DNA from 3 places in the Edaphobacter bradus genome. Region 3 is predicted to be linked to each of the others. Evidence: predicted binding sites of a transcription regulator. Region 3 holds the regulator's gene; each other region holds the start of a gene.
What was found. Region 3 encodes LexA, which represses DNA repair genes until DNA is damaged. Its sites were predicted from a motif close to CANTTCGCTTTTTATTCGC; they were not measured.
Positions count from the first base shown of each region.

Region 1: the regulator LexA is predicted to act here: its motif matches at 2,623-2,641, upstream of OHL16_RS08510 (Y-family DNA polymerase).
Region 2: the regulator LexA is predicted to act here: its motif matches at 4,609-4,627, upstream of recA (recombinase RecA).

Region 1 covers NZ_JAGSYF010000002.1:585,435-595,095, reverse strand. The annotation lists gene OHL16_RS08525 (S9 family peptidase) at 1-45, shown strand, start outside; gene gluQRS (tRNA glutamyl-Q(34) synthetase GluQRS) at 52-867, opposite strand; gene OHL16_RS08515 (immunity protein Imm33 domain-containing protein) at 926-1,276, shown strand; gene OHL16_RS08510 (Y-family DNA polymerase) at 1,288-2,607, opposite strand; gene OHL16_RS08505 (SulP family inorganic anion transporter) at 3,403-5,130, opposite strand; gene OHL16_RS08500 (nuclear transport factor 2 family protein) at 5,362-5,727, opposite strand; gene OHL16_RS08495 (hypothetical protein) at 5,965-6,567, shown strand; gene OHL16_RS08490 (protein kinase domain-containing protein) at 6,816-9,227, opposite strand; gene prfA (peptide chain release factor 1) at 9,655-9,661, opposite strand, start outside.
Region 2 covers NZ_JAGSYF010000004.1:228,686-238,346, reverse strand. The annotation lists gene OHL16_RS16010 (RNA polymerase sigma factor) at 123-734, shown strand; gene OHL16_RS16005 (hypothetical protein) at 731-1,276, shown strand; gene OHL16_RS16000 (Spy/CpxP family protein refolding chaperone) at 1,308-1,976, shown strand; gene OHL16_RS15995 (LIC_13387 family protein) at 2,017-2,472, opposite strand; gene OHL16_RS15990 (SRPBCC family protein) at 2,469-2,957, opposite strand; gene OHL16_RS15985 (ArsR/SmtB family transcription factor) at 2,954-3,277, opposite strand; gene recA (recombinase RecA) at 3,468-4,547, opposite strand; gene OHL16_RS15975 (hypothetical protein) at 4,656-5,024, opposite strand; gene OHL16_RS15970 (FAD-dependent thymidylate synthase) at 5,045-6,616, opposite strand; gene fabG (3-oxoacyl-[acyl-carrier-protein] reductase) at 6,679-7,425, shown strand; gene OHL16_RS15960 (3-hydroxybutyryl-CoA dehydrogenase) at 7,455-8,309, shown strand; gene OHL16_RS15955 (hypothetical protein) at 8,480-9,376, shown strand.
Region 3 covers NZ_JAGSYF010000001.1:1,023,927-1,033,587, reverse strand. The annotation lists gene OHL16_RS04365 (M20/M25/M40 family metallo-hydrolase) at 1-155, shown strand, start outside; gene OHL16_RS04360 (HAD family hydrolase) at 261-1,022, opposite strand; gene OHL16_RS04355 (YybH family protein) at 968-1,459, opposite strand; gene OHL16_RS04350 (DUF4097 family beta strand repeat-containing protein) at 1,489-2,340, opposite strand; gene OHL16_RS04345 (efflux RND transporter periplasmic adaptor subunit) at 2,545-3,753, opposite strand; gene lexA (transcriptional repressor LexA) at 3,914-4,516, opposite strand; gene OHL16_RS04335 (SpoIIE family protein phosphatase) at 4,570-6,453, opposite strand; gene deoC (deoxyribose-phosphate aldolase) at 6,585-7,364, opposite strand; gene OHL16_RS04325 (DinB family protein) at 7,476-7,982, opposite strand; tRNA gene OHL16_RS04320 (tRNA-Gln) at 8,091-8,164, shown strand; gene OHL16_RS04315 (ABC transporter substrate-binding protein) at 8,192-9,628, opposite strand.

The sequences.
Region 1 (9,661 bases), on a different contig from region 3:
GAGGCGCTCCATCACGCGGGCGGCCCGGGCGACGAAGATCAGTAACGGCGATCAAGCCTGAAGCATGGCGAGGACGTCGTCGTGCTTCAGGCCGCGTTGGCGCAGCGTGTGGATGGCGAGCGCGCCGTGCCGCTTGGCCAGCCGCGTGCCGTGTTCATCGACCAGCAACCGCGTGTGGAAGTACGCAACAGCAGGGAGTGAGAGGGCGCGCTGCAGCAGTATCTGGCGCGCGGTGGACTTCAGCAGGTCGGCTCCGCGCACGACTTCGGTGATCCGCATTGCGGCGTCGTCGACGACGCAGGCTAGCTGGTAGCTGGGCAGGCCGTCCTTTCGCCAGACAAGGAAGTCGCCGAAGTCTTTGCCTGTGGTCAACTGCTGCGCTCCCATGTTGCCGTCGATGAAGCGAATTGCCTCGCCATCAGGGACGCGGAACCGGTAGTTCATCCCTGACTGCAAGGTTCGTGGCGCGTTGCTGGTTGGACGGCATTTGCCGGTGTAGACCGGTTCGTCGTCGGTGTCTTCGTGCGGTGCCTGCATCATCTGGGCGAGCTCGCGGCGACTACAGGTGCATGGGTATGCGTGGCCGGTTGCGAGCAGTTTTTCGAAGGCCTCGCGGTAGAGTGCGAGGCGCTGGGACTGCACGATCATCGGCGGAGTCCACTCGATGCCTAGCCAGGCTAGGTCTTCGAGCATGGCATCGACGAATTCTTGTTTCGAGCGCTGCGGGTCGAGGTCCTCGTTGCGTAGTAGCAGAGTGCCGTTGTGCCCTCGCGCTCGAAAGTCCGCAGTCCAGAAGGTCGCAGCATGGCCGAGATGCAGCAGGCCGGTCGGTGATGGGGCCAGACGGCCGACGTAAGAGGTTCTCACGAAGAGATAATACTGTTGAAGGAAGTTGGATTCTTCACCTCTAAAATACGAAAACACAATGAGTGATACTCAGATCGAAATCTTGCAGCAAGAAATGTGCCGACGCTATCAGACGGGCTACGTTGGCGCCTTCAATGAACAAATGTCGGGTTTCGCGACCGCAACGGGTGGCCTTCTCCCGATAAATGGACTAAGACATCCATTAGCCGGCGGAACCACGGGATGGTACATCTGGTGCGGTGAGGAGTTCTCTAGCCGAAGAGATTTCTTCCAACCCATCCACACCAAGCATATTTACGAGAAATATCCTTCAATTGCTCCACTGCTTGGACTACCACCGGGCTACCGATTCCTTCAGGCGGGCGACTATATCGATGTATGGTTCGATCCTCTTCTGTTGAGTGTGTAGCATTATTTGCTTTACATGTAATCCACACCGTACTGCACGGGGATTTGGGTGAAGGCGATGCGGGTTGGGGCGCTTTCGCGCGCGGGCAGCATTCCGGCGAAGTGCAGCGTGGTGTGGCCGTACTTGAGGTTCAGCTTGTCCATGGTGGCGGAGAGCTGGGTGCGGTTGTTGGGGTCGGGGAAGAGTTCGTCCTGGTGCTCGTTCTCCGGGATGAGGTCGCGCAGCGTGACGCCGACGAAGAATGGCTTCTGGAAGGCCTCGCCCTGCGGCCTTCGCGCCCAGATACCGCGCAGCACTTCGAGCAGGGTCAGGGTGTCCTGGCACTCGCGGAAGCGCGCCTCCATACCCCAGCCGGAGTGCTTGATTCCGCTGAAGTGCCGCTTTGACTTCATCTGCTCGGCCTGCTGCCTGGTGAGTTGATACCGGATCGTCACGGCCATGGAGCCGGTGTAGAACTTCTCCATGCGGAGGCGCATGGCGGCCTTGTGGAGCAGCTTGTTGGCAACGGCCCACGCACCCGCGTCGGTGCGGAACTCCGGCGCCATGATGTGCGAGTGGCCGAGCGACTTCTGGATTCCGCTTGGCACGGGAGCGCCGTCGTCGCCGGTGTCGTCGCCGCGCAGCCAGTGGAAGAGCCGGTCGCCCCACACGCTGTCCCAGAGCTTGTGCATGCCGTTGCGGTCGAGCGCGAGAAGCTGCTCCATCGTGGTGATGCCCTTGTTGTTCAGCCGTACCTCGGTCCGTGCGCCGACTCCGGGCAGGTCGCGAAGCTCCAGATGAGCAATTGCCCTTGGCAATTGCGATGGTAGAAGTCCGATGAGGCCGTCGGGCTTCTGCATGTCGCTGGCGATCTTGGCGAGGTAGCGGTTGGGGGCCATGCCGATGGAGCAGCGGAGGGCTTCGCCTACGTTTTTGTAGATGGACTGCTTGATGTCAAGGGCGATGCGGCGCGCGCGCGGAGGCTCCTGCTCGCGGCCCATGAGCTCGCAGACCATCTCGTCGATGGAGGGCGTGTGGGCGACGGGGCAGCAGAGCTCCACGGCCTCGGCGATGGCTTTGGAGTATTTGGCGTACTCGGTGTGGTTGCCCTCGATGAGCACGATCTCGGGGCAGCGTTGTTTTGCTTCGCCGACCTGTGTGCCGGTCTTGATGCCGAGTGCTTTGGCCTCGTAGCTGGCGGCGATGCAGCAGGTGGTGTCGGCCATGGTGGGGACGACGGCGACGGGACGGTTGCGGTACTCCGGGTGCAACTGCTGCTCGACCGAGGCGAAGAAGCTGTTGAGGTCGATGTGGAGGAAGCCGAACCTGTCGGGTTGGGGGGCGCCAGACATGAACCTAGCCGGATTATATTCGCCCTTTGTTTGCCAGCCAAGGTATGTGCCCCCTCCCCCTGTTTTTGTGCAAAGTCTTCTAAACAGATACTTTAGGTCCGGACTTGTTGTGCAATCCGATTGCCAGACTGCGGGAATCAGGGAAATCCGATGTAAGTGGTGTGCAAAGTCTTCTAAAGACGGTTGTTAGTTGCTGGTTGCGGGTTGTTAGTTGAAGAAAAAAAGCCCGGTTTTTGGCCGGGCTTTTTGCTTCTGTTTCTATTTTAGCAAGTTGAGAGACCTGCTCTGCCACGGCGATGTGCTTTGGTTTGTGGAGTTTGAGTGGATTGGGGGCTTGACAGGGGCTTTTGCTGGCGTTTTCGAGGGATAAGCCGCGATGAATTGGGTACCCCTCGGGTCAGTGGCCGTGTCTTGAATGGGGCATCCGATAACTTTGTGGCTCTGCCGGCGAAATGCGGGGATTCTTCCCGTTCGACTTCCCATTCGACTTCGCTCAGGGCAGGCTGCTCAGGGCAGGCTGCTGTGCTCAGAATGACCGGGGTTGGGACTCTTGGGCGCCGTGTGATTCTGGATCTGGGATGGTTTAGGGATTAAGGTTTGCCTTCGGCAGAGCGGAGCCCACTCATCGCGCGAAAGGCTGCGCGATGAATGGGGCACCCGGCTGGAGAGGCACAGCGCGGTGGCGGGGGATGATCGGACTTTTCGGTTTTATCAGATGGATATGGGGTTGTTGCGGGTTTGAGGGCAACGATCAACGGAGTCGACTTCTGAGGACTAACCCATGTCGATTAGGCGCTACGACGTGCGATCCTCCCAGTCTACCCACTCGACTGGATGGGTGATGAGATAGGCGCTCACCGCTTCGTCAAGGGTCGCGAAAAAGGTCTGTTCGCCGAAGCGCGTGTATAGCCCGAAACGTTTCAGCTTGTCTTTCACCGGGTCCTTCATCTCAGCGAAACACAACTCGATGCCGTTGGCGTGCAGGGTGTCGTGGAGTTCGCAGACAGCATCGGCTGCGGTGACGTCGACGCTGGTGACCGGCTCCGCCGCGACAACGAGCCAGCTGGCCGGCGTCGGTGAGCTGGCAACGGCATCCAGGACTCGTTCCTGGAAAAGCTGGGCGTTCGCGAAGAAGAGCGGGGCATCCCAACGGAACAACACGAGCCCCGGGATCAACCGTGCCTCTGGATACCGGGTGATGTCGTGATAGCCCTTGACACGATCGACGCGGCCGAGCACGGCCGAATGCGGGCGCCAGCCGTCCCAGAGGAACTCAATCACGGCAATTACGATCGCCACCGCAATGCCCGGAATGGCGCCAAGAACGGCGACACCGGCGAAGCAGGCCATTGAAAGCCAGAACTCCCAGCGCTGGATGCGATAGATGCGGCGCAAATCGGACACTTCGACCAGGCCGATGGCCGAGGCGATGACGACAGCGGCCAGGGCGGTGTGCGGTAGATCCTGGAGCAGCTCGGGCGCGAGTACCAGTAGCAACGCGATCGCGAGCGCGCCAACGACCCCCGTAAGCTGGGTCCTGGCGCCCGCCGCCTCGGCTACCGGTGTGCGCGAGGAGCTGCTGCTGATGGGGAATCCCTGAAAGAAGGCCGCGGCGAGGTTGGAGACGCCGAGGCCCACCATCTCCTGGTTCGGGTCGACGGGCGTATGCAGACGCGCCGCATAGGTTCGAGAAAGCACGCTAGTGTCCGCGAATGAGACGAGGGCGACCGCGATGCCGCCCATGATGATCGGTACCATGTCGTCGACTGGTACAAGTGGAAGGCGTGGCGAGGGCAATCCCCGCGGTAGCGGACCGAGCACGGACACGCCGGCACGTACTGCGAGGTGGAAGGCCGCGACCACCACAGTAGCAGCGACGACGGCGATCAGGATGCCAGGGACGCGTGGCCAGCGCTTCAGTAGCAGTATGATGGCGAGCGTGCTGGCGCCGATGGCCAAGGCCGCGACGTTCGTGCTGCCTGCGAGCACCTTATTGACGATTTCCCAAGTTTGGCGAATGGGTCCGTGTGCACTGACAGAGAAGCCGAAGAGCTTCGGGACCTGGCTTAGCAGTACCGTCAGCGCGATGCCGTTCATGTAGCCGTAGCGGATCGGCTTCGAGAGCAGTTCGGTGACGAAACCCAGACGCGCAAGGCCCGCGGCGACGCACACAACGCCTGAGACGATTGCCATCATTCCGGCCAGCGGGACTGCACGTTGCGGGTCGCCCGCCGAAAGTGGCGCCACGACTGTCAGGATCACGGCGGCGAGCGAGGAGTCAGGTCCCAGAACGAGGATGCGGCTCGGACCGAACAGGGCGTACGCGAGTAGCGGCACAATAGTCGCATAGAGGCCGTTGATACCCGGTAACCCGGATGCCTCGGCGTACGCAACACCGACTGGCACGAGCATGGTCGTCATGACGAGGCCAGCGACAAGGTCGTGCCGCAGCCAGGACGACTGATATCGACGCAGAGTGTTCAACCCGGGGAGCCAGCGTATCCAGCCTAGATTCGCCAGCATTGCATGGCGGGCGATACGGCCCGGTTCTGTGGTGTCGGAAGAGAGCGGGTCAGTCATGGCCGCGCAGGTCAAGTGCCGAGAAGAGACGCTCTTTCAGGAATCAGGTCTCATCCATTCTAAGTTCTAAATATTCTCACCCTACAGTGTTTAGGAGCAAGGGCCTATAGTGCGATGAATGGGGCACCCGGCTGGCCCAGGTGCCGCATAGGGCGTCGCGCAGCAGGGTCCAGCTCAGGGAAGCTTGTCGAAAAAGAGATAAAGGGCGGCGATTCGGCCGTCGCGGGCAATGATGAAATCAGTCCCGGCGTAACCTGGCGCCTCACCAGGGCGGCCTGATACCCATGGGACCCGTCCGCCATTGCCCACTTCCTCGGGCTCGGCGATTGGCTGATATCGAAAGTCAGGGTGAGTCGCCTTGATGGCGCCAGCGATGCGATCGATCTCGTCGCGGCCACGGTAGACTCCCTTGCTGGGGTCGTAGAACACGGAATCTTCGGTGTAGAGCTCGTCGATGGCCGCGCGCCGGCGCGCGGGGTCATTTTCACCGAAGACTTCCTGAAGATTGCGGGTCAGCAAGGTCGATATGCTGTGTGACATGGATTGTGTCCTCCTGGGATCGAGTAGGCGCGATATCTCGATCCGGAACGGCTCTGTTACAGATGAGGCGGGTCAGACTGCGGTTTCAGATTTGTGGCCGGGTTTCGATTTCGGATTTGCCTTCGGCAGAGTGCAGCCCACTCATCGCGCGAAAGGCTGCGCGATGAATGGGGCACCCGGCCAATGTGAGCAGGCAGCAGTTCCCGACCTACGATGTCGTGCTATGCTGGCCGCGTTATGCGCCTTTTATTCGTTCTGCTCTTTGTTCTGCTTGCCCCGAACTTATCGGGCCAAGCCAATCTGTCCAGCGGCTCCGCTTCGTCTGTCTCGGACAATGCAGCATTGACAGAGATGTACACCGTCGATCAAAAAGCGCGGGAAGGAGATCATATTGACTGGGGCAAGTTGTCGAAAGACGACGCGCAACGAAGAAAAGACGTACAGCACCTACTGGCGGCTGGTGAGGTACGGACAGGGAATGACTATTACCATGCTGCGATGATCTTCCAGCACGGCCAGAATCCCGACGATTACTTATTGGCTCACGTGCTCGCCATGGACGCCGTTGCGCAGGGCAGCAAAGAGGCCCGGTGGCTTTCCGCAGCTACGCTAGATCGGTATCTGCTCTCTATCTGGCAGCCACAGGTCTTCGGCACACAGTTCCACGGCGGGTATGGCTTTGGGCCAATGACACACGACAGGATTAATCCCGAGATTGTTAGCGACTCTATGAGAGCCGCCACCTGTGTGGTGTCATCTGCACAGCAGCAGAAGACGCTTGAAACGGCCAACCACGGTGGCAGCTTCGGTAGTACGCAATTGAAGGAGCAATGTAAGTAGGTTTGCTGTCTTTCGCGATGGCGTTGATAGGAGCGACCGGGATAAGAGGGGGAAAGCTTTGAGGGTGGGGGCGCGGTGCGATTGGAATTTGTGGTGGGGGAGATTTCGGATTTGCCTTCAGCAGACGGAGCCCACTCATGTCGCCATGAAGCTGCGCCATGAATGGGGCACCCGATCTTAGATATGGGCCACCCAGCCCAGGATGGGAAAATGTCAGGATCGGCATCGCGCAAAAGCGCTACCCAAGTTTATTGCGGCAGTCCCACGCGGCGCACAAGGTCTTGAAAGCGTGGGTCAGAGCGGAGGGAATCAACCCTCAGATCAGCCTTTAGGAAGTAAGGAATGTCTGGCGATCTCTCTTGATAGGCCTTTTCCAGATATTCGAACGCCTTGTTTTTGTCACCCAGTCCAGCGTAGATCGTTCCAATCATGTAGGGCGAGACATAGCTAGTCTTCGACTTTTGTATGAATTCTCGAAGTATCTTTTCCGCATTAGCCCTTTGGCTTGTCGCTGCATAAGCGTGTGCCAATCCGGCGCTCGGGTCTGTGTCGCCCTGCGATAACTCGACCGCCTTCTGATATTCAGGAATGGCTTCCGGCAGCTGACCTGACCCCTCGTAACCGACGGCAAAAAAGTAATGCCTTGACCAATTCTCCGGACTCAATGGCACGGACCGTCGGCCAATCTCAACCATCGCCTTGTAATCACGCAAATGATAGTAGATCACTGACTCGATGTTGGGAGCCCAAGCGGGACTGAGTTCGCGCACTTTTGCGACCTCAGCCAGCGCCTCAGCGCGTCTGCCACTCCAGCCCAGGTAGACTGCGAGATTAGCATGACCATCTCCGTAGTTGGGGTTTAGCTCAAGCGCGTAATTGAACTCTCTTTCGGCAGTTGGCCAGTCCCACTCATACCGCCAACTCAGCCAACCAAGTGTGGTATGGGCCTCGCCCAGTGTTGCATCTAGTCGCAACGCTTTGTTAAGTGCCTCCTTGGCGGGCCGATAGGCATCCTGGGGAGGCACCCAGCGAAAATCACCTAGGCTCTGATAGCAGTCTGCTAGCCCTACGTAAGCCAGTGCAAAGCCCGAGTCTTGCTGGATGGCCTCTTCAAAGTAACGCTGCGCATCCTTGATTGTATGTGGCGTCGAAAAGCTTGTAGTCTCCTGAAAACGTCCTTTTAGATAGGCTTCATAGGCCGCCGCATTCACTTGCCGAGCGGTACCGAGTCTGGCCTGCTGTTGACGGGTCAACTGCACGCGAACCCGTTGCGCTATGTCCTGGGCGACCTCACTCTGCAACTTCAGGACATCCCCAAGGTCACGTTCATAAGTCTCTGCCCACATGTGCTGGTCCGTGGGCGCATGGATCAACTGCGCCGTTATTCGTACCCGATTGCCTGAACGCATTACTGATCCTTCTACTATGGCGTCGACATTCAGTTCCTTCGCAATTTCTGGCAAAGTCTTGTGCGCCCCCTTGTACTGCATAGCAGAGGTGCGGGAAATCACCCGCAAGGAACCGATCTTGGACAAGTCGGTGATGAGTGCATCTGTCATGCCATCAGCGAAATATTCCTGCTCGGGATCATGTGAGAGGTTTTCAAGCGGCAGAACGGCTATGGAGTTGATTCGCGTCCCAGGGCGCGCAATATAGAATCGTGCTCCTAACGCCAGCAAAAGAATGATCGCCGCAATGCTGACAGCAGCTGCCACCAAACGGACATACGACAACTTCGAAGCTGCAGCCGGCCTGGCTTCCACTTCTGGCTTTACAGATCCTGTGTCGCGCTTCAGCCGCTGCAAATCCGTTTGAATATCAGTAGCGTGCTGATACCGCAGATCACGGTCCTTCTCCAAAGCTTTGGAAATGATCTCTTCCAGCTTAGGCGGCAGATCGGGGTTCAGCCGCATCGGAGGAGGGGGAGCCCGGTTGAGAATGGCTTCAAAAATCACTCCCGTGCTCTCGCCACGAAATGGCAGAATGCCAGTTGCCATCTCGTACAGCACCACGCCGAAGCTGAACAGGTCGGTGCGGGTGTCCAGTTCCTTTCCCCGCACTTGCTCCGGCGACATATAAGCTACCGTCCCCAGCGTGCTGGCAGGACTGGTCAAATACTCTTCGTTCGCCGTTGCCGCTGTGGCTCCGACTGCTGCAGGTTCGGATTTACGCTGGACGACTTTGGCTAGTCCGAAGTCCAGCATCTTTACTTGTCCACGTTCAGTAACGAATATGTTGGCGGGTTTGATGTCGCGATGAACGATGCCTTTTTTGTGGGCGGCGTCGAGCGCATCGGCGATCTGGATGCCGATATCGAGCAAGCTCTCGGTGTCCAGCGGGTGTCCAGTGATCCGGTGCTTGAGGGTCTGCCCTTCCAAAAACTCCATGACGATGAACGGCTGACCTTCGTGCTTGCCGATCTCATGGATTGTGCAGATGTTCGGATGATTCAGTGCCGAGGCAGCACGTGCTTCACGGCGGAAGCGTTCCAGAGCACTCGGATCCTTGGCAACCTCAGCGGGGAGGAACTTGAGGGCAACGAACCGGCCGAGTTCTGTGTCTTCGGCCTTGTACACCACTCCCATCCCACCGCCGCCCAACTTCTCGACGATGCGGTAATGCGAGATGGCGCTGCCGATGAGTTGGGGAGGGGTGGCCATTGTGCGGAAATGTTAGGTCGGAACTTGGAAGCGGTCAAACAGGACCCGGCTGGGGTGGCCCGCCCTTCCACTCTCAACCAGCCACAAAAGTTCGGGTGCCCCATCCTTCGCGTTTTTTGCGAAGGGTGGGAAGGTACACTGCTCGCACAGCTATGCCAACCGGCCTGAGACGCCACAGCATATCAGACAGATACACTTCATCACTTTTAGTTATTACAGGCGTCAACCCTTCCTCGAAGCCAGCGCTGCGAAAGACGCCGTGCAAGAGGTCCTCGAGGGGACCCGCAAGCGGACAGTCACAGAACAAGTAGTCCGCCACCGACGTTATGCCGGGGTTTTCTGAATAGTTCTTGTGGCGATCGAAGGGCGCTGTCGAGAAACAGGCCCTTCGAGTTTAATTTTCGGCCACGTTGACGCAAAGCGAGATTTACGCA
Region 2 (9,661 bases), on a different contig from region 3:
AGCAGCATATCGCGGTTTCCGGCAAAAAATCGCCCCGGTGCTGTAGTCTTCCCTACTACTTGGGCCGTCTAGCTCTACAGTTGGCGGCAATACCAATTCGGGAGCCGAGTACGTCCGAGCCTATGACATCCCACGTCCTTGTCACCGAGGGCCTTACCTCCCTCAACGAAAGCTCCGCCGCGCAGACCTCTGCGACCCCGTTCGACGACATCGACGCCGTCGTCGCCACCTACGAGCAGCGCATCTTCCGCTTTATGCTCGTCTCCCTGCGCGACCGCGACGCCGCCCAGTCCCTCACTCAGGACACCTTTCTTCGCGCCTGGATCTCCCGCGCCAGCTTCCGCGGCGACTGCGCCATCTTCACCTGGCTCATGCGCATCGCCATCAACCTCCTCCGCGACCACACCCGCACCGACCGCTTCCGCTTCTGGAAGCGAGCCAGCGCCAACGCAGTCGACGTTTCCGACGTAGCCCAGCATCTCCCGCTGTCCGAGAGCTCCCTCGAGTCCCGCCTCATCGCCAGCGAGCAGATGACCCTCATCTGGGACTCCGTCGCCCAGCTCTCCAGCCGCCAGCGCGACATCTTTCTCCTGCGCTTCGTCGAGGACCTCTGCCTCTCCGAGATCGCCGAGATCACCCATCTCCCCATCAGCACCGTCAAAAGCCACCTCTACCGTGCCCTCACCACCATTCGAGCCCGGCACACCGATCAAAAAATTAAGGAGGCAAAATGACCTCGCACCTCACTCCCCATCTCACGCACGAGCAGCTCTGCGACATCCTCCTCGCCTGCGCGCCGCATCCCCTCTCGAGCGACTACGCCGCCCTCCAGCAGCATCTCCGCTCCTGCCCGGCCTGCTCCGACGAGATCGCCCGCCTCGACCATTCGCTCAAGCTCTTCCGCGAGGCCTCCACCACCCACGCCCGGCAGCAGCTTGTCGAGATTCACGCCAACCAGGCCGCCTGCCATTCCTCCGTCTTGCCCTCGCCCCGCACGGTCTCGCGCCCGCTTTACTGGGCCTGCGCCGCCGCCCTCGCGCTCACCGTCCTTGCGCCGCTCGGCCTACGGCATCGGCACGTCACGCCGTCTCCCTCGCCTGCTGCCGTCAACGCACCGGCTCGCACCCAGGAATCCGATGAGGCCCTCCTCGAAGAGATCAACCAGGACCTCTCCGCCGCAGTCCCCTCTCCCATGCGCCCGCTGGACGACCCGGCCGCCAGCTCCACCAGATCAGCCTCCGGCTCCGGTGGGAACAAACAGACCAGGGAAAACTAGAAATCCACTTGTCCAGAGAAGGAAGACCCAGATGAAAACCGCCCCCGTCCTGATCGCCACCATCCTCGCATCGCTCTGCTGCCTCCCCGCCCTCGGGCAACAACCCGCTCCAGAGGCTCAAGCACCACCGGCAACCATGCCGGCTCCGCCAGCCCCACCGGATGCGCCCCCTTTGCCGCGTAAATCCCGTGTCCAGACCTACACCCGCGTCATCACAACCGACGGCATGCACTCCAACGAGCGTATCGCTCCTCCGGGAATCTGGTGGAAGAACTCCGACCTCATCCAGAAGCTCGCGATCACGCCCGACCAGCAGAAGCGCATGAACGACATCTTCCAGCAGAGCCGCATCCAACTCATCGACCTCAAGGCCAACGTTGAAAAGCAGGAGGTCACCCTCGAGCCCATGCTCGACGCCAACCCGCCCGACACGAACAAGGTCCTCGCTCAGATCGACAAGATCGCCCAGGCCCGCGCCGAGTTGGAAAAGGCCAACGCCCGCATGCTCCTCGGCATCCGCACCGTCCTCACCCCCGACCAGTGGACCAAGCTCCAGGCGGAAGAGCGCGGGAATCGCAGATTCATGATCATGCACAAAGGCGGCCCGGGAGGATTCGGCGTATTTGGCGGCCCAGGAGGCCCAGACTCCCCAGACGGCCACTTTCGCTTCCAGCCCGGCAACGAGGAACCGCCCCTCTAGCTCAGAAGCAAGTCAGCGAGTCCCAACGTTGAGACACCAGTCAGCGAGTCAGCAACTCCGCCGCTGACTTGCTGACCCGCTGACCCGCTAGGCCAGGCGCGGCCACACCCAGACAAGCAGCAATCAGCAGCTCTGTAATCACCGGCCCTAGAAAGAAATGTCCCCACGACACCACTGCCAAGGCCACATATCCAACCGCAAACACCAGCACCACAGGCCGCAGCCGCACTCCCTCCGTCTTCGCCAGCCCTCCCAGCAGCCAGAAGACCACTGCTTCCAGCGTCAGCAGAACGGTCACTACCAGCCCCATCCCGCGATAGAAGGTCCAGAAGCTGCGCACATTCCCGAACACCACAAACGTATTCGCCTTCATCGCGGTCGCCGCTACGGTCTGGGGCCCCGGGTCCTGCGCCCCGTAGACCCCGCCGACCGTATGCAGCACCGCATGAATCAGCGTCAGCACCGCGGCCACTCGCAGCCACGCCGCCGGCCTCATAGCTCGCTCTCCAACTCGGCTCTCTTCGCGAACTCCCTGAGTGTCTGCTCCCACGCATCCGCGGATTCAAGCATCTTCTTGAGCTGCTCCCAGCCCTCGCCATGCCGCTCCAGGTGCGAGTGCTCCAGCTCCACCAGCGTTCCCTCTGTCTCAGGCGTAAACCGGATCGCCACCTCGCTCGCCTTCGCCATGTCCGGATCGAACTTCCAGCTCGGCCCCAGATGCCACGAGAACGTCACCAGCCGCGGAGGATCCCACGCCATGACCTTACCCCAGTCGCACTCCTTACCATTGCCGTCGCGCTCATACCACCGCCCGCCAACCTTCGGCTCGACAAAGATCGCCTCAAACGCTGCCTCCCCAATGTGGTGTTCCGGCGGCCACCAGGTCTCCATCTGTTCCACAAATACTGAAAACGCGCACCCCACAGAAATAGGCACGCGAACACTCTTCCGCACGACCGTACTTACTACCGTCTCGCTCATCGCCTCTCTCCTTTTTCTGACGCTTCTACAGCTCGCTGAAACCCACTCATAGCCCGCTCCCACACCTGGTCGAAGTGCGCCCGCAACCGGGCCACTCCCTCCGGATCAACCTGATACAGCCTTCGGGTCCCGTTCTTCCGGTCCGTCACGAGTCCGGCCTCCTTCAGCACGCGCAAGTGCTGCGAGACCGCCGGCCGGCTCACCGGCAGCGTCGCCGCCAACTCGTTAACCGCCAGCGGCCCCTCGGCAAGCCTCTGAAAGATGGCCATCCGAGTACCATCTCCCAATGCCTCCAATCCGGCTTGTAGGTAAGCATTCACTTACCGTAAGTAATAGCTTACGATTTCCAGGACTGTCAAGCGTTTCTACTGAAGATTCCTGTCAAAACCCCAAACCGCCCATCTCACACAAAACAGACAACATCGCCTTGGAGCAGTTTCCGGGAGGGGTGGAGGTGGCCCTCAAAAACAAAAGGCCCCGCCATAGGCAGGGCCCTTCTCACAAACTCGACTACCGGCGGCTCTTCACAACTTCCTGCGCCGCTGCAGCACCGTTCACCGGCGCCGCCGGAACTTCCGGAACATCCTTCCCGCCTGCGATGTTCAGCTTCTTGCGAAGCTCGGCGTCGATGCGCGCAAAGACGTCCTTGTTCTCCTTCAGGAAGCCGCGAACGTTCTCGCGTCCCTGTCCGATGCGCTCGCCCGAGTAGCTGTACCACGCGCCGCTCTTATCCACGATGTTGTGGAGAACCGCAAGATCCAGCACATCGCCCTCACGCGAGATGCCCTCGCCGTACAGAATGTCGAATTCGGCATCGCGGAACGGGGCCGCAACCTTGTTCTTCACCACCTTCACTTTGGTCCGCGACCCGGTGACGGTCTCGCCCTCCTTCACCGCGCCGATCCTGCGAATATCGATGCGCACCGAGGAGTAAAACTTCAGCGCCCGGCCACCGGTCGTCGTCTCCGGGTTGCCAAACATCACGCCGATCTTCTCGCGGATCTGGTTGATGAAGATCAAACACGTCCGCGACTTCGCAACCGTTCCCGTCAGCTTGCGCAGCGCCTGGCTCATCAGCCTCGCCTGCAGGCCGACGTGCGAATCGCCCATCTCGCCATCCAGTTCAGCCTTCGGAACCAGCGCCGCAACCGAGTCCACCACCAGCACGTCGATCGCCCCCGACCGAACCAGCGCCTCCGTAATCTCCAGCGCCTGCTCGCCGTAGTCCGGCTGGCTCACCAGCAGGTTGTCCGTGTCCACGCCCAGCTTCTTCGCATACACCGGATCGAGCGCATGCTCGGCGTCCACAAACGCTGCCAGCCCGCCAGCCTTCTGGGCCTCGGCAATGATCTGCAGCGTGATCGTCGTCTTACCCGAAGACTCCGGCCCGAAGATCTCAATCACACGGCCACGCGGCACGCCACCCACGCCCAGCGCCGCATCGAACGAGATCGACCCCGTCGAGATCACCGAGATCGGAACAATCGCCTCCTTCGAGCCAAGGCGCATGATCGAGCCCTTGCCAAACTGTTTCTCCAACTGTGAAAGGGCCGTCTCTATAGCCTTGGTGCGTTCATCAACTGCTGCCACGTTGTTCCGTCTCCTCTGCGGTAAGGGGTCAATCCGGAGTCTAACATCGAATCCGAAGAAAGCAAATAAAAAGCGAATATAAAATGGTGCAGTTTGAATTTGCTTGATTCACTTGGCGACAAAACCATCTGGCGTCATCTCAAAAGTCTCGAAGTCGTAAAGTTTCAACTCATCTATGACCCTGTTCGACGGCAAAGCTCCAACGACAATCAACATTGAAATCCTCTCTCCAGAGGAATAAACACCGTGATGCAAATCAACATTGCCAATGACATTTATGCAGTTATCTTCGGCATCTCCTGCATCTTTGACCTTGAATAGAGTGATTCCACGGAAAGCATTGGACGTACCCTGCAGTTGCCACATCCGTTCCGCCGTGGCCCTGTGGGCTACTGAGTCAATAGCCCAAACTGGCATTTGGTCTGCCATCTGTTCTAACCCAGGATATATAGGATCTAAAACAATCGCGGCTTTCATCTTGCCCACTCCAGCAAAACTTATCTCTTCAGCAAATCCACCGGCTCATTCACATCCTCAATCCTGAAATGCCCTGCCAGCCCAGGATGCCGCTCCGCCACCGCCTTATACATCTCCCAAGCCACGCGCCGATAGCTGAAGTGCCCCGCCACACCCGACCTTAGCTCCGCAATATACAGCGCCTCCGCAAAGTCCATCTTGAACATCGACCGGCACCGAGTCCCCAGCGGAAGCGTATAAGCCGCCGCTTCGGGATGGCCTGCATCGCGCAGCTCGCGATACACCGCAAACGCCGCGTCCATCGCCGCGCTGTACTCAACCTCATGTGCGGCCTCAGCCAGCGTCGGCTGCCCCGCGCAAACCGGGTCCTCGTAGCCATGCGCGTCAGTGTAAGGCTGCAGCAACTGAACGCACCGCCGATGCCGGTGCATATCGCGAAACCCGCCAATATCCATCAAAATATCGAACCGGAAACCCTGCCCCGCGCTGAACGACCGCAGCAGCTCATCGTGCCTTCCGCGATGCCGCGTGCCAAGGTCGATGATCTCCAGTCGCCGCTGCTCGGTCAGCGCGGCGACGTGGCCGCGAATCTGGCGATAGGAGTAATGGCAATGCGGATACAGCAGCGAGGTCGCAAGCTCCACTTCCAGCGGCTCGGCATCATCGAGCAGATCGACGACCGGAGCCGCGAAGATCGGCTGCCCATGCATCAGCTCCGCAGCAGCCTGCGTAAGCTCGCGGCGCGTCGCAGCAAGGTACTCGCTTGCATTCGCATACTTCACCAGCGTCGGAGCCGTCTTCACCGGACGCAGCAGTGTCTCGGCAACGCGCGCTCCACAAGCCTCGTCCACCGACCCGATCTCCTCGCAGAGCGCCTGCGAGGCCGCGTGATACACGTTCCACGCCGGCTCCGTCGCCGCCGCGCGCAGCTTCTCGCCGATCTGCCGCACTTCGGCATGTGGGCTCGTCAGCAGCCGCGAGACCTGCGTCTCCAGCGTCCGTGCATTCACGATCTGGCCCAGCGAGGTATTCGTCGCCAGCGGCAGAAGATACCGCGCGACATCAAACGCTCGAGCCTTCAGGGTGCGCTCGTAGGCTTCAGGCTTCATCGCCTCGGGCCGCGGAATCGCGCCTTTCAGCGCCTCGAGCATCCCGGCGCTGATGCGATCGTAAGCAGCAAACATCGCCTCAACCGAGCCGGTAAACGCAGCAGTCTGCGGGCCCAGTTCCGGCGTGTACCAGCCCGACGCCCGAAAGTTCTGGTACCGCGTCGAGCGCTCCTGCCCATCCCAGCGCTGCTCATCGACCAGCTCGATCGCCGCCAGCAGGCTAAGCCGCTCAATCGCAAAGGGAATATGCGCCAAATCGGCGATCGAACGGTGCCCATACTGGAAATAAAACGTGTTCAGAAACTGCTCCGCACGCTGCGCGCTGATCTCAGCGAGCGACTCCTTCATGCTCAGCGCCGACCGCGAATACTTCGCCATCGCATACGCGAGCACCTCGGGGTCGGCTCCGTGAATTGCGTACACATCGGTTTCGCTGGCTGTCGGGAGCGCTGGTTTTTCGGTCTTCGTCTCGGTCGCGGACATTTGCCACCCAGAATACGTCATCTGGCTCCGTATAATTCTGGTTGCTGTTTCATTGGAGGTTCATGAGCACTCTCGCAGGTCGTATCGCATTGGTTACAGGAGCTTCGCAGGGCATCGGGCGTGCCTGCGCACTCGAACTCGCCCGCCGCGGAGCCCACGTCGCTCTCGCCGCAAGGAACGTTGACAAGCTGAACGAGGTCGCCGCCCAGATCGCCGCCGCAGGCGGAACCGCCCACCCCTTCGCCCTCGACGTCTCCAGCGAAGAGTCCATCAAATCCGGAGCCAAGGCCGTCATTGCCCACTTCGGCAAGGCTGAGATCCTCGTCAACAACGCCGGCATCACCCGCGACATCCTCGCGCTCCGCATGAAGAAGGCCGACTGGGACGATGTCCTCACCACCAACCTCACCGGAGCCTTCCTCCTCACCCAGGCCGTCATGTCCTCGATGGTCAAGAACCGCTGGGGACGCATCATCAACATCACCTCCGTCGTCGGCGAGACCGGCCAGGCCGGCCAGGCCAACTACGCCGCCTCGAAGGCCGGACTCATCGGCCTCACCAAGTCCCTCGCCCGCGAACTAGCCAGCCGGACGATAACTGTGAATGCGGTCGCCCCCGGATACATCGAAACCGCCATGACCGTCGTCCTCACCGACGAGCAGAAGAACGCGATGACCCAGCACATCCCGCTAGGCCGCGCCGGAACCGACCAGGACATCGCCAACGCCGTCGCATTTCTCGCCTCCGAGGAGGCCAGCTACATCACCGGCCACACGCTCGACGTGAACGGCGGCATGTACATGGGTTAATCTTCACAAAACTACAGTCCGAGGGAACTATGTCCAGCATTCAGACCATCGCAGTCCTCGGAGCCGGAACCATGGGAAACGGCATCGCCCATGTCTGCGCCCGCTCTGGCTTCAACGTCCTCCTCAGCGACAGGCACGACGCGTGTCATGATCGTGGCCTCGCGATTATCGAGAAGAACCTCGCCCGCGAGGTCGCCAAAGGAAAATTGACGCAACAGCAGGCCGAGGAGGCCCGCGCCCGAATTACCCCCACGCTCGACCGCGAAGCTTTCAGCGTCTGCGACCTCGCCATCGAGGCCGCCACCGAGCGCTTCGAAATCAAGTCCGAGCTCTTCAAGGAGCTCGACCGCGTCCTGCGCCCCGAGGCCATCCTCGCCTCGAACACCAGCTCCATCTCCATCACGAAGCTCGCCGCTCAGACCAGCCGCCCCGCGCAGGTCATCGGGATGCACTTCTTCAATCCGGTCCCGGTCATGCAGCTCGTTGAGGTCGTCCGCGGCCTGCAAACCTCGCAGGCAACCTTCGATACTGTGCATGCACTCTCAAAGCAGCTCGGCAAAACGCCGGTCGAGGTGAACGATGCCGCAGGCTTCGTCTCCAACCGGGTGCTGATGCCGCTTATCAACGAAGCTATTTTTGCCACGATGGAAGGCGTCGCCACGCCCGAAGCCATCGACCAGGTCTTCCAGCTCGGCATGGCCCACCCCATGGGGCCGCTCACGCTGGCCGACTTCATCGGCCTCGACGTCTGCCTCGACATCATGCGCATCCTCGTCGAGGGCACCGGCGACCCGAAGTACCGCCCATGTCCGCTGCTCATCCGCATGGTCGACGCCGGCTGGCTCGGCCGCAAATCCGGACGCGGCTTTTACACCTACACCTGATATCTCTTGTATCTCTCGTTTGTCATTCCGCAGCCCAAATCTTTTGATTGTCATTCCGAGCGAAGCCGAGCACAAAACGGATAGGGTGCCCCACATCTCGATTTTGAAATGTGGGTTTGAAAGATGCGCGAGGAAGCAGAGCTCTAAGGTACACTTCGGAGCCATAAACAATGTCGTCACTTCTTTCTGCCAGATCAACATCACGATTCCTTCTCGGCCTTCTACTCCTGCTCACGCCAAACCTTCACGCAGCCGACACCATCGCCTCTTCCCTCAAAACAGACCTTCTCGGCAAGCAACTCTTCCTTAGAAACTTCTCCGCCGATAAAGAGCAGAAGTTCATCTGGAAAGACGATCACCTCGAAGAGACAACGACCGTCAGTGTCCACGCCCTCATCGCCTTCGTCCCTCACAAAATCACAGGCGACGATACCGCAGTCACCATGCACGGCAAATGCTTCATCGCGGTCTTAGACAGCGAGACACAGAAGATCGTCCTGTCCGCATATCCTCAGGAGACAATCGTCAAAATCACATTCCAACAGGCGCCCACGGCAGAAACCGCGCAAAACGTCGAGGATCCTCTTTTCTTCCCCGACGCTGCGGCCGCCGCTAAAGCAGTTCCTCCCGTTTGGAGAGGTCTTGTTCCCCTCGGAGCCGAAACACTCCACACACAAACCGGCCTGCTCGTCGAAACCACAAATGGTTGGAAACGCGTAGCAGGTGACGACCCTAATCTGCATCGCCCGACCGCTCTTGATCACGACGGCAACCCCATAGAAAAACCAAGTGACCCTATTCCACCCAACGGCTTTGCCAAACTGACCGATTTTCATCGGGGAGCCTTGGCCGCGCTGATCGACGTCTCCGGGAGAGTCAGAGACATCTGGATTCTCAGCCCAACGCAGAACATGGATACGACTGCCCGCTTTGTAGAATCCATTCAAAATACGAGATTTCAGCCAGCCCAATGGCAAAATCAATCAGTCCGGTGCATCCTTCCGAGCATTACCTCCGTCAGAGCCTTCACCGACCGTTACGCAAACAGCAAATCATTGTATAACTGATACTTACAGAATCAGCTCATCGTTTTTCCATGCAAATCTGCATGTCAGGAAACTCATTTAACTAATCCACAGCCACCACGCCTATACCCCTTTTAAAACAGTTACTTAGAAGTTTTTCCATCAAATCCCCCAGCAAAATCCCCTGTCAAGCCCAAAAACCACCCAACAAACTGAAAACAAACCGGATAGCGATGGCATACCAGTTGTCCGAATTTGCTAAAATAGAACTAGATCAGAAAGAAGAAAACCCCCGGGCACTTGTCCGGGTTTTCTTTTTTTCAGCTC
Region 3 (9,661 bases):
ATCACTCGACGGAGGACGATCTGTCTCAGCCGGTGGACCTGGTCGCGGCGGCGCAGTTCAACAGCTACTTTGCCGATCTGGCGAGGACTGTGGCGGATGATCCGGCGACGCCGCATTATCTGGAGACGAGCTTCTTCAAGAGATTTGAGCAGTGAGCAAGTGTGCTCGCTCTCTTGAAGTCTGAGGCATCTAAGGAGAACAGCAGATTCCTCCACTCCGCTGCGCTTCGGTCGGAATGACAACCAAAAGATTGCTTCCGGTTATGGAATGCCGAGGATGGTTTGCCAGTCGGTGGGGGAACTGGCAGTGTAGTCGGGGCGCGCGGCTGCAAGGGTGTGAGGGGCGAGGCCGAAGGAGCAGCCGACGGAGAGTGTGCCGCAGTTGCGGGCGGTGAGGACATCTATGTCGGAGTCGCCGATCATGGCGGTTTCGGCCGGAGTGATGGTGCGGCCCGCGAGAGTGGAGGCCTCGGCGATGAGGGCGAGGAGGCCGTGTGGGTCGGGCTTCTTGGTGTGGAAGCTATTGCCGCCGTAGTTCTGGAAAAAGAAGCGGTCGAGGCCGAAGTGCGCGCAGATGTCGCGCGACGGGTTGACGGGCTTGTTGGTGAGGACGGCCATGAGGGTCTCGGGATGGGCGGCGCGGATGGCTTCGAGTGAGTCGACGACACCGTCGTAGACGTAGGTGAAGTCGAGCTTGTGGATGCGGTAGTAGCTGAGGAAGAAGGCGAGAGCCTCGGCAACGTACTCTTCGTCGTGGCGGTCGCCTTCGGGATCGCCGAGGGCCCGGCGAACGAGCATGGAGGCTCCGTCGCCGATGTAGGTGGCGATGACGTTGTCGGGAAGTCGTGGCTTGCCGAAGTGCTCGAGCATGGCGTTGATGGAGTTGCAGAGATCGACGCGCGAGTCGATAAGGGTGCCGTCGAGATCGAAGACGATGAGGCTGGGAATGGGAGAGATCGACATCGTGCTTAGCGGGTGGAGGCTGCGGCCTGCGGCTGGAGGGGAGTCGTTTTGGCTGTCCATGCCTGCTGGACGATGAGCCAGCGGCCGTCTGGGGTGCGCCGGTAGATGGTGAGGTAGTTTCCGGAGACGGGGATGGTTGTGTTGGTGCCGTGGAGGACGGTGGTCTCCTGATAAGAGCCGCTGTCGAAACCGAGATCGCCAGAAGTCTGGATGGTAGTTGAGGTGAACTGGATGGTGCTGTCGGTGGCGGAGAATGCGATCTGGAAGAGATCATGGAGTGCCTGCTGGCCCTGAATGCGGCTGCCGCGCGGCTCAAGAAAGGCGGCGTCGGAGGCGTAGAGCGAGAGGCAGTCATCGAGGCGCTTGGCGTGAAGCGCTTCAGCCCACTGCGTTCGGAGGTGGGTGATTGTGGCGGACGAGTCGGGCTGCTGGGGGTGAGCCGGGAGACTCGCTGCGACGACAAGGAGCGAGGTGAGGAGGATGGTGCGAGGCATCATGCACCATCCTCTCACGAGGAGAGATTGGATTAGTGGACAGTGATGTCGCCGGAGCCGGTGTTGGCGCGGATGGTGGGGCCTCCGCCGTTGACGACTCCACTGACATGATGGCGATTGAGGCTGCCCTGCATGGTGATGGGCTGGTCGACGCGAATGCTGCCTGAGCCGGTGTCGGCATTGAGGTTGAAGTGTGCTGCGTTGCCGAGAGCGAGCTGGATGGAGCCGGAGCCGGTCGAGAGCTTCCAATCAGTGCTGGGCTGACCGTCGACCTGGACGTCGCCGCTGCCGGTGCTTGCCTTCAGGGCGCCAGAGACACCGTACAGGCGCAGTGAGCCGCTCCCGGTTTCAGCTTTCACGTCACCCGGGCCGGAATGATGGAGCTCAACGTCTCCAGAGCCAGTGCCCAGTGTGGCTGGTCCCTGAACGCCATTAGCGCGGATGGAGCCTGATCCCGTCTGGGCCTTGACGCTGGCGCCGACGTCCTGAATCTCCATGTCGCCCGAGCCTGTAGTGGCGGCGATGTTGGAGGTGCGTGGGAGGGTGATGTCGTAGTCGATGGAGATGTTGTGGAAGAGGTCGTTGTCACCATGACGGCCGCCAATGGTGATGTCGTTGCCGTTCTGCGTGATGGGCGGGTTGGCGATGACCTGCTGGACGCGGGATTCCACGTCGCCACTCTTCCAGCCGTGGCCGGCGTGGACATGGCCAATGATGTGGACCTGGTTGTCGGAGCCGGGCTTGAGGCGAATGTACCCGGAGCCGGTAGCGACCGAGACATTGGGCGAGGCGCTTACGTTGAGGGTGCGGTCGAAGTTGCCGTCGGCAAAGGCCGCCGTGGTGATGGCGAGGGTTGCGGCGGCAAGGAGGATGCGAACTTTCATGGTGTGGCCTCCGTTTTGAGTCGGTTACGCGTCTTTGTGGATATTTGTTCCAGATTTTTTCGTGCGGGGCTGTGCTGAGCCTGATGTATTCCGGTGGGCATCGGGGAACCCCACGCGAAATGCGGGGGTTCTTCCCGTTCGACTTCCCATTCAGCTTCGCTCAGGGCAGGCTGCTTCGCTCAGAATGACGCCTCTAATTTCTAATTACTGCTGGAGGATGACTGTGTCGCCGGAGTTGAGGCCAGAGAGGACCTCGGTTCTGGTGCCGTTCGAGATGCCGGCCTTGATGTCGACCTTGCGGCGGCCCTTCTTCTCTTTGGAGTCGGGAACCTCGACCGATGCGTTGCGGTTCTTGTCGTAGATGACGGCCTGCTCGGGCACTGTGAGGACGTTCTTGTGCTCATCGAGGAGGATCTCGGCGTTGGCGGTCATGTTGGCCTTGAGTTCGCCGCCGGGATTGTCGATGGAGACGCGGACCTCAAAAGTGGTGACGTTGTCTTTCTCGACACCGAGCGGAGCGATCTTGGTGACCTGGCCCTGGAAGGTCTTCTCCTTGAAGGATTCGACCTTGATGCGGGCTGGCTGGCCGAGGTAGACCTTGCCGATGTCGGACTCGTCGACCTTGCCCTGGACGTAGACCTGGCGGGTGTCGCCAATGGTCATGACGAGGGTTGCGGTGGAGCCCATGACGAGGATGGAGCTGACGGCGTCGCCGAGCTCGACGTCGCGGGAGAGGATGACGCCGTCCATGGGCGAGGTGATGGTGGTATAGCTGAGCTGCTCCTCAAGCTGCTTGAGCGAGGCCTGTGACTGCTGGACCTGGGCCTGCGCCTGGTGGAGCTTGGAGGTGTCGACGGTGATCTGGGCGACGGCCTTGTCGCGGGTGTTCGCTGCGGCGAGGTACTTCTGCTGGGCGTCGTCGAGGGCCTGCTGGGAGACGACGCCGTCCTTCGACATCTCGAGATTGCGCTTGTAGGTGTGTTCGTACATGGGGAGGTCTGGGGCCTGGGCGTTGACCTTGTCGTACTGGATGGCGGCCTGCGCGGCGCGGGCGTTGGATTCGGCCGCGGCGAGTTGGGCCTTCTGCGCGTTGACCTGTGCAAGGATCTCTACCTGGTCGAGCTGGGCAAGAAGCTGGCCCTGCTTCACGTGTGCGTTGATGTCGGTGTAGAGATGGGTAACGATGCCCGAGGCCTTGGATTTGACCTCGACCTTGGTGATGGGCTGCACCTTGCCGGTGGCGACGACGGACCGGGCAATGTCGCCGCGCTCGACCTTGGCGAGCTGAGACGGCTCGATTTTGGCGCTATTTCCACGGGCCGCGACCGCGACGCCGAGGATGACGGCGATAAGCAGAACGGTGACGCCGCCCCATATCCAGATTTTGCGTTTCTTGTTGCGCTGTGTGGCCAAGGTAGAGCTCCCAGTAAATTGCCGCTTCGGAGATGGATTACGCAGGAGTGCCCCGCATAGTTCCGTGGAAAGTTTAAGCCGCGGGAGTAATAGAGCTGGTACGTCTTTTGACGTATGGAAAAGCCGTGCGGAAGCAGAGGTTAAGTGCCTGCGTAGGGTGTTATGCGTACTTGCGGAGGACTCCGAGAACCTTGCCCTGAATGCTGACGTTGGAGGCCGGGACGAAGATGGGGGCCATCTCGGTGTTGGAGGGCTGGAGGCGGATCATGCTGCCTTCGCGGTAGAAACGCTTCAGCGTTGCGTCGGCTCCGTCGACGAGGGCGACGACGATCTCTCCCTCGCGCGCGGTGCGGGTCCGCTCGACCAGGACGTAGTCGCCGGAGACGATGTGCTCGTCGCGCATGGAGTCGCCACGGACCTCAAGGGCGAAGACCTCGCGGCTGCCGATGATGTCTCCAAGAGAGATGCTCTCGGCGGTCTCGATGGCCTCGACTGGCTTGCCGGCGGCGATGCGGCCGACCAGTGGGAGGCGGTCGTAGCTCTTTTTGGAGCGGGAGGGAAGCACGTCGATGGAGCGGCTGCGGTTATGCGCGCGCTGCAGCAGGCCTTTGTTCTGGAGGTTGGTGACGTGTTTGTGCACAGTGGCGAGCGAACTGAGGCCGAGACCGCTGGCGATCTCCTCGTAAGAGGGAGAGTAGCCGTTCTTCTGCGTGAAGCTGGACAGAAAGTCGAGGACCTCTTTTTGCCGCCGCGTAATTGCCATGCTGGAATTGTAGCGAATAAAAGGCGAATTGCAAGTAGTTTCAGTGCGTCGTGCTAGAGAACTCGCAGAACAACCAGCGTCTCGTCGTCGAAGTGCTCTGTGCCCGACTGAAAGTTCGAGACCGACTTCACAATGCACTCCACCGTGGCAGCCGCCGAGGAGTGGTGCTGCGAGGCAAGCACAGCCTCCAGCCGCTCCGTCCCGAACATCTCTCCGGACGCATTCTCGGCGTCCGTAATCCCGTCCGAGAGAAAGACAATCGCGTCACCGGGCCTCGTCGAGATGGTGAACTCCTCGTACTGGACGTCGGGGAAGAGTCCCAACGGAAAGCCTTCCGCTTGAATCGTCTTGACCTCAATCTCCGGCGCACCCGTGGCGTTCTCCGAGGTTGAAACAAACAGCGGCTGGACCGACCCAGCATTGGCGATTTGAAGCGTCTGGTTTGAGTCGTCCCACAGCGCAATCAGCATCACCACGTACTGCGCATCAAGCTTGCGCTCCTGAAGCTGATCGTTCAGCGCCGTCAGCAGAGCCGCGGGCGACAGGTGCTGCGCAGCAAGCGACCGCAGTATCCCGCTCAGCATCGCCGCGTACAACGCCGCAGGAGCTGCCTTGCCGCTCACATCGCCCACGGCCAGCGCCACGCGCCCCGGCCCATAGTCGAGAAAGTCGTAGATGTCGCCCCCGATGGACCGCGCCGCCATAAACCTCGCCGCGATCTCCGCATGCTCCAGCTTTGGCGAATGCCGTGGCATCAGGCGCATCTGAACCTTGCGTGCCATCTCCAGGTCCCGCTCCAGCCGTTGCTCTTCCTCGGAGATGCGCTGGTACAGCCGTGCATTCGCAATCGAGATCGCAACCTGAGCCGCCAGAGTCGAAAGCGTGCGCAGGTGGTCTTCGTTGTAGTAGTTCAACTTCGTGTGTTCCAGGTCGAGGACGCCGATCATCTGACCCTTGTAGATAAGCGGCACGGATAGCTCGGACCGCGTCTCCGGGGCTTGAGCAAGATAGCGCGGGTCCTTGCGTACATCTGGCACCACAATCGGCTCGCGAAGCTGCGCTGCCGATCCGATAATCCCTTGGCCGAGTGAGACCGTGCGCTCGCGTGTCACGCGCTCGCCATACCGGGAAGAGAAGCGGTGCTCAAGCTGCTGGGTCCGCTCGTTCCACAGCAGAATGGTGAACATCTGGAAGTCGATCACGCGCTTCAGCAGAAGCCCGATTCGCTCCAGCAGGTCATCCACATCCAGGATGCTCGTAATCTCGCGGGAGATTTCGTTGAGCACCGTCAGCGTCTGAGCCTGCCGCGCGACCCGCGTGTAAAGCCGCGCGTTCTCCACCGCGCCCGCAATGCGGGAGGCTGTCAGTTCCAGCAGCCGCTGGTGCTCATGGGTAAAGTAGCCCACCGACTCCGACTGGATATCCAGCACGCCAATAACGCGGTTCTTGACAATCAGGGGAACCGCAAGCTCCGACCGCACCTTCGGATTGACGTCGATGTAGTTTTCGTACGTCCGTACATCGTCCACCCGAATAGACTTCCGTTCCAGCGCAGCCGTCCCGCTTATCCCTCGGCCCAGCTTGACGCGGACTCGCTCGATCTCCGCCGTATGGCCGATCTGAAAGCGCATTCTGAGGTCTTGGGTTCGCTCGTTGAGCAGCAGAATTCCGAAGATCTGGTAGTCGATCACCGCCCGCACCAGGTCCGCTACGCGGTGCATCAGGGTATTCAGGTCGAGCGTTGTATTCAGGGCGTCAGCGAGCCGGTGCAGGAACTCGACCTGCGGGGTCTCGACGCGAATATTGACCGGCTTCTCGGCGGCCTCGCCCGGTTGTGCCGGGGGGCGGTAGTCGCCCTCAAAGTGCTGCTCCGGGACAGGTTCCGGCGTCGGCGAACCCGGAGTGTCAGTACGGTTGGATTTGTCGACAGTGGGCATCCCGAAGAGCCGATGATACTACTCGGGGCCTATGTGCGTCAGGGGGTATCGAGTCAGATTGACCCGGCGGGGGTTACAGCGTCGGAAAGTCAGGGAGAAGATGAGCTCCAAGGGGCAGATGCCGCTACGCCTCAGTACCCTGGGTTGGCATTCGAGCCGGTCACATTGTGGTCGCCCGTCAGCTCGGAGACGATCCTGACGCTCGCGCTGGACCCGATCCGCGAGGCCCCGGCATGCAGCATCGCCGCGGCATCGGCCAGCGACCGAATACCGCCAGACGCCTTCACCCCAGCCCGGTTGCCCGCCACGCCACGCATCAGTGCGACGTCATCCACCGTGGCCCCGCCGGTTGCAAACCCTGTGCTCGTCTGCAGGAAATCCGCCCCAGCGCTCAACGCCAGCTCACTTGCCCGTAGCTTCTCTTCAAAGCTCAGCAGGCAGGTCTCAAGAATCACCTTTACGATCGCCCCGGCCCCGTGAGCCAGCTCTACCACACCCCGGATATCCTGCCGGACAGCCTCATAGTCGGCTGCGTTGCCTGACTTCAGCAGGCCGACATTCATCACCATGTCGATGTTGTGGGCCCCGTGCTTCAGTACCCGCGTCGTCTCATCCCGCTTCGAGGCCGAGAGCGTCGCCCCCAGAGGAAACCCTACCAGCGCGCCAACCGCAACTCCCGTGCCGGTCAGCGCCGATGCTGCCAGCGAGACCCACGCCGGATTCACCATCGCGCAGGCGAACCGGTGCGCGGCCGCCTCGTGGCACAGTTGCAACACATGAGTTCGCGTCGCATCCGGCTTCAGCAGGGTATGATCGAGCACCGCTGACAGATTCTCAGCGGAGGAGAGAGCGTGGGTGGCAAAGGAATCAGCGTCATAGCTCTTCGTCTCCAAGTGCGGCACGGTGCTCATGAATCTCCTTCAGCGCGGGTTGCTGCGCCGGTCTTTTCTACCACATGGACGTTTCTTCTGGCTTACAAGATGCATCAGGTTGCCGATCTCCGATTACAGCCGATTCTGTTCCTACCTAGGCCTCGGGATGCTCAGGTCCAGGTCTCTCCCCGTCATCTGTTTGGTGAGAACAACCACCTGGCCCACGTGGCACTGCACATGGCCTACCACCTGGTTGATTGCTTCGAGCACGCTCACTTCGCGTGCCTGAGGCGTAATCCTCTCAGTCAGCCGCACTGCTGTCACTGAGGCGATCACCTTGCGGGCCTCGGCCGCTGTGGCCTCGAACAACTCGGCCAACTCTGCCGCGCTCCGGCCACCGTCTGCGCTGAACTCTTTGTCGCGTTCGCGTACGTCCTTTGCGCCGCCCACGCCATGCATGATCCACTGCCGCATGTTGCCGCACATGTGCAGCACAAGGTTGCCCACGGCGTTCTCGTGCGCGCCATGTCGCTCCCACACTTGCACATCGGTCAACCTGCCGAGGCACGCCTTCAGGTCTGTGGTCAGCTGCCCGAGTCTCCTGTCAGAGTACTCAAGAAACAGCTTCGCAATCGTATCCGTCGTCGTATCGGTCATAGCATGATTCTACGTCGCAGGGTTGACCCGGAGCGCGTCACCTCGTACACTCAATAAGGCAGCCGTGAGCTCCCCGCTCACGATTCAACGGCTTGCAAACTCAAGCTTTGCCCCCTCGTTCAATGGTAGGACAGTCGGCTCTGAACCGATCAATCGGGGTTCGAATCCCTGGGGGGCAACCAACGCAGTGAAGCTAGTTTCAAGCAGCCCTACCGCACGCACGCCTCCCGCAGGAAATCAAAGTTCCCCGAAGCCCGTAGCTTCACATTCTCGATTCTCCGCGTGTGGATCACCTCATTGTTCGGATACCACAGCGGAATCCCCGGCAGCTCGTCGGCCAGAATCTTCTGTACCTCAACGTAGTCCTCGCGCCGCTTTGCTTGGTACAACTCGCCTGCCGCGGCCTTCAGCAGCGCATCCACCCGCGCATTCGAATAGTGCCCGCGGTTGGCTCCCTTCGGAGGAAACGCTTCCGACCCATACCCGTACCGGAAGATGTCCGGGTCTTCGTTCGACCCGATCCACCGCAGCGCATACATCTGAAACGCGCCCTTCGTAACGTCCGAGTAAAACGTTCCAAACTCCGCCGAGCGAATCTCCAGCCGAATCCCTGCCGCGCGCAACTGCTGCTGCAACACCACCGCCATCAGCCGCGTCGTCTCGTCCGTCGAAGTCTTCAGCGTAACCCTGAGCCTCACGCCATCCTTGCCGGCAGGGAAGCCCGCCTCATCCAACAGCCTCTCCGCCCGCCCCACGTCATGTGGATACTGCGCCAGCTCCGCATCGCTCGCCGCGGCCCAATGCCCCACAGGAAGCAGGGTATCGGCCAGCCGAGCCTGCCCGCGCCAGATTGCATCGACGATCGCCTGCCGGTCCATCGCGCATGCAATCGCCTTCCGCACGCGCTTGTCCTTCAGCAACGGGTCCTGCACGTTGAAGTTCGTGTAGATCACGGCTGAGCTCGGCCCCGACTCGACCTTCAGGTTCGGCACACTCTCGAGCGTATGGACCATATCGAGCGTCACCACATTGCTCGCCAGATCGGCCGAACCCTTTTGCAGCTCCAGTGCGCTCGTAATCGTATCCGGCACCACTTGAAAACGAACCCGCTCTATCTTCGGAGCCCCCGCCCAGTAATTCGCGTTCCGTCCGACCACGACCTCTTTGTCCTGTACCGCGCTCACAAACCGGAACGGCCCCGATCCCACCGGATGCAGCCCAAAATCTCTCCCCGCGCCGCGCGGAACCACACCAAAGAGCCCATCGCTCATATTGAAGAGCAGCCCCGCATCGGGCCGTTTCAGATGCACCACCACCGTGAGCCTGTCCGGCGTGTCGACCCGGTCCACCGAAGCAAACGCCCCGCCCTTGGCCGTAACCAGCGTGCCATCGATCATGCTGCGAATCGTCCACGCCACGTCCGCAGCCTCAAGCGGCCGCCCGTCATGAAAACGCACCCCGTCGCGCAGATGAAACACCCACGTCAGCGCATCGGGCTGCTCCCAGTTAGTCGCCAGCCACGGCTTTAGGTTGAAGTGCTCATCCTTCCTCACCAGCGCATCAAAGATCTGCCCACCCACCCGCTCACTCTGCGCATCCGTCCCCTGCCGCAGATCAAGATTGTTCGGGCTGCTCTCGATGATCATTACCACCGTGCGCGGATCATCCACGCGCGAACG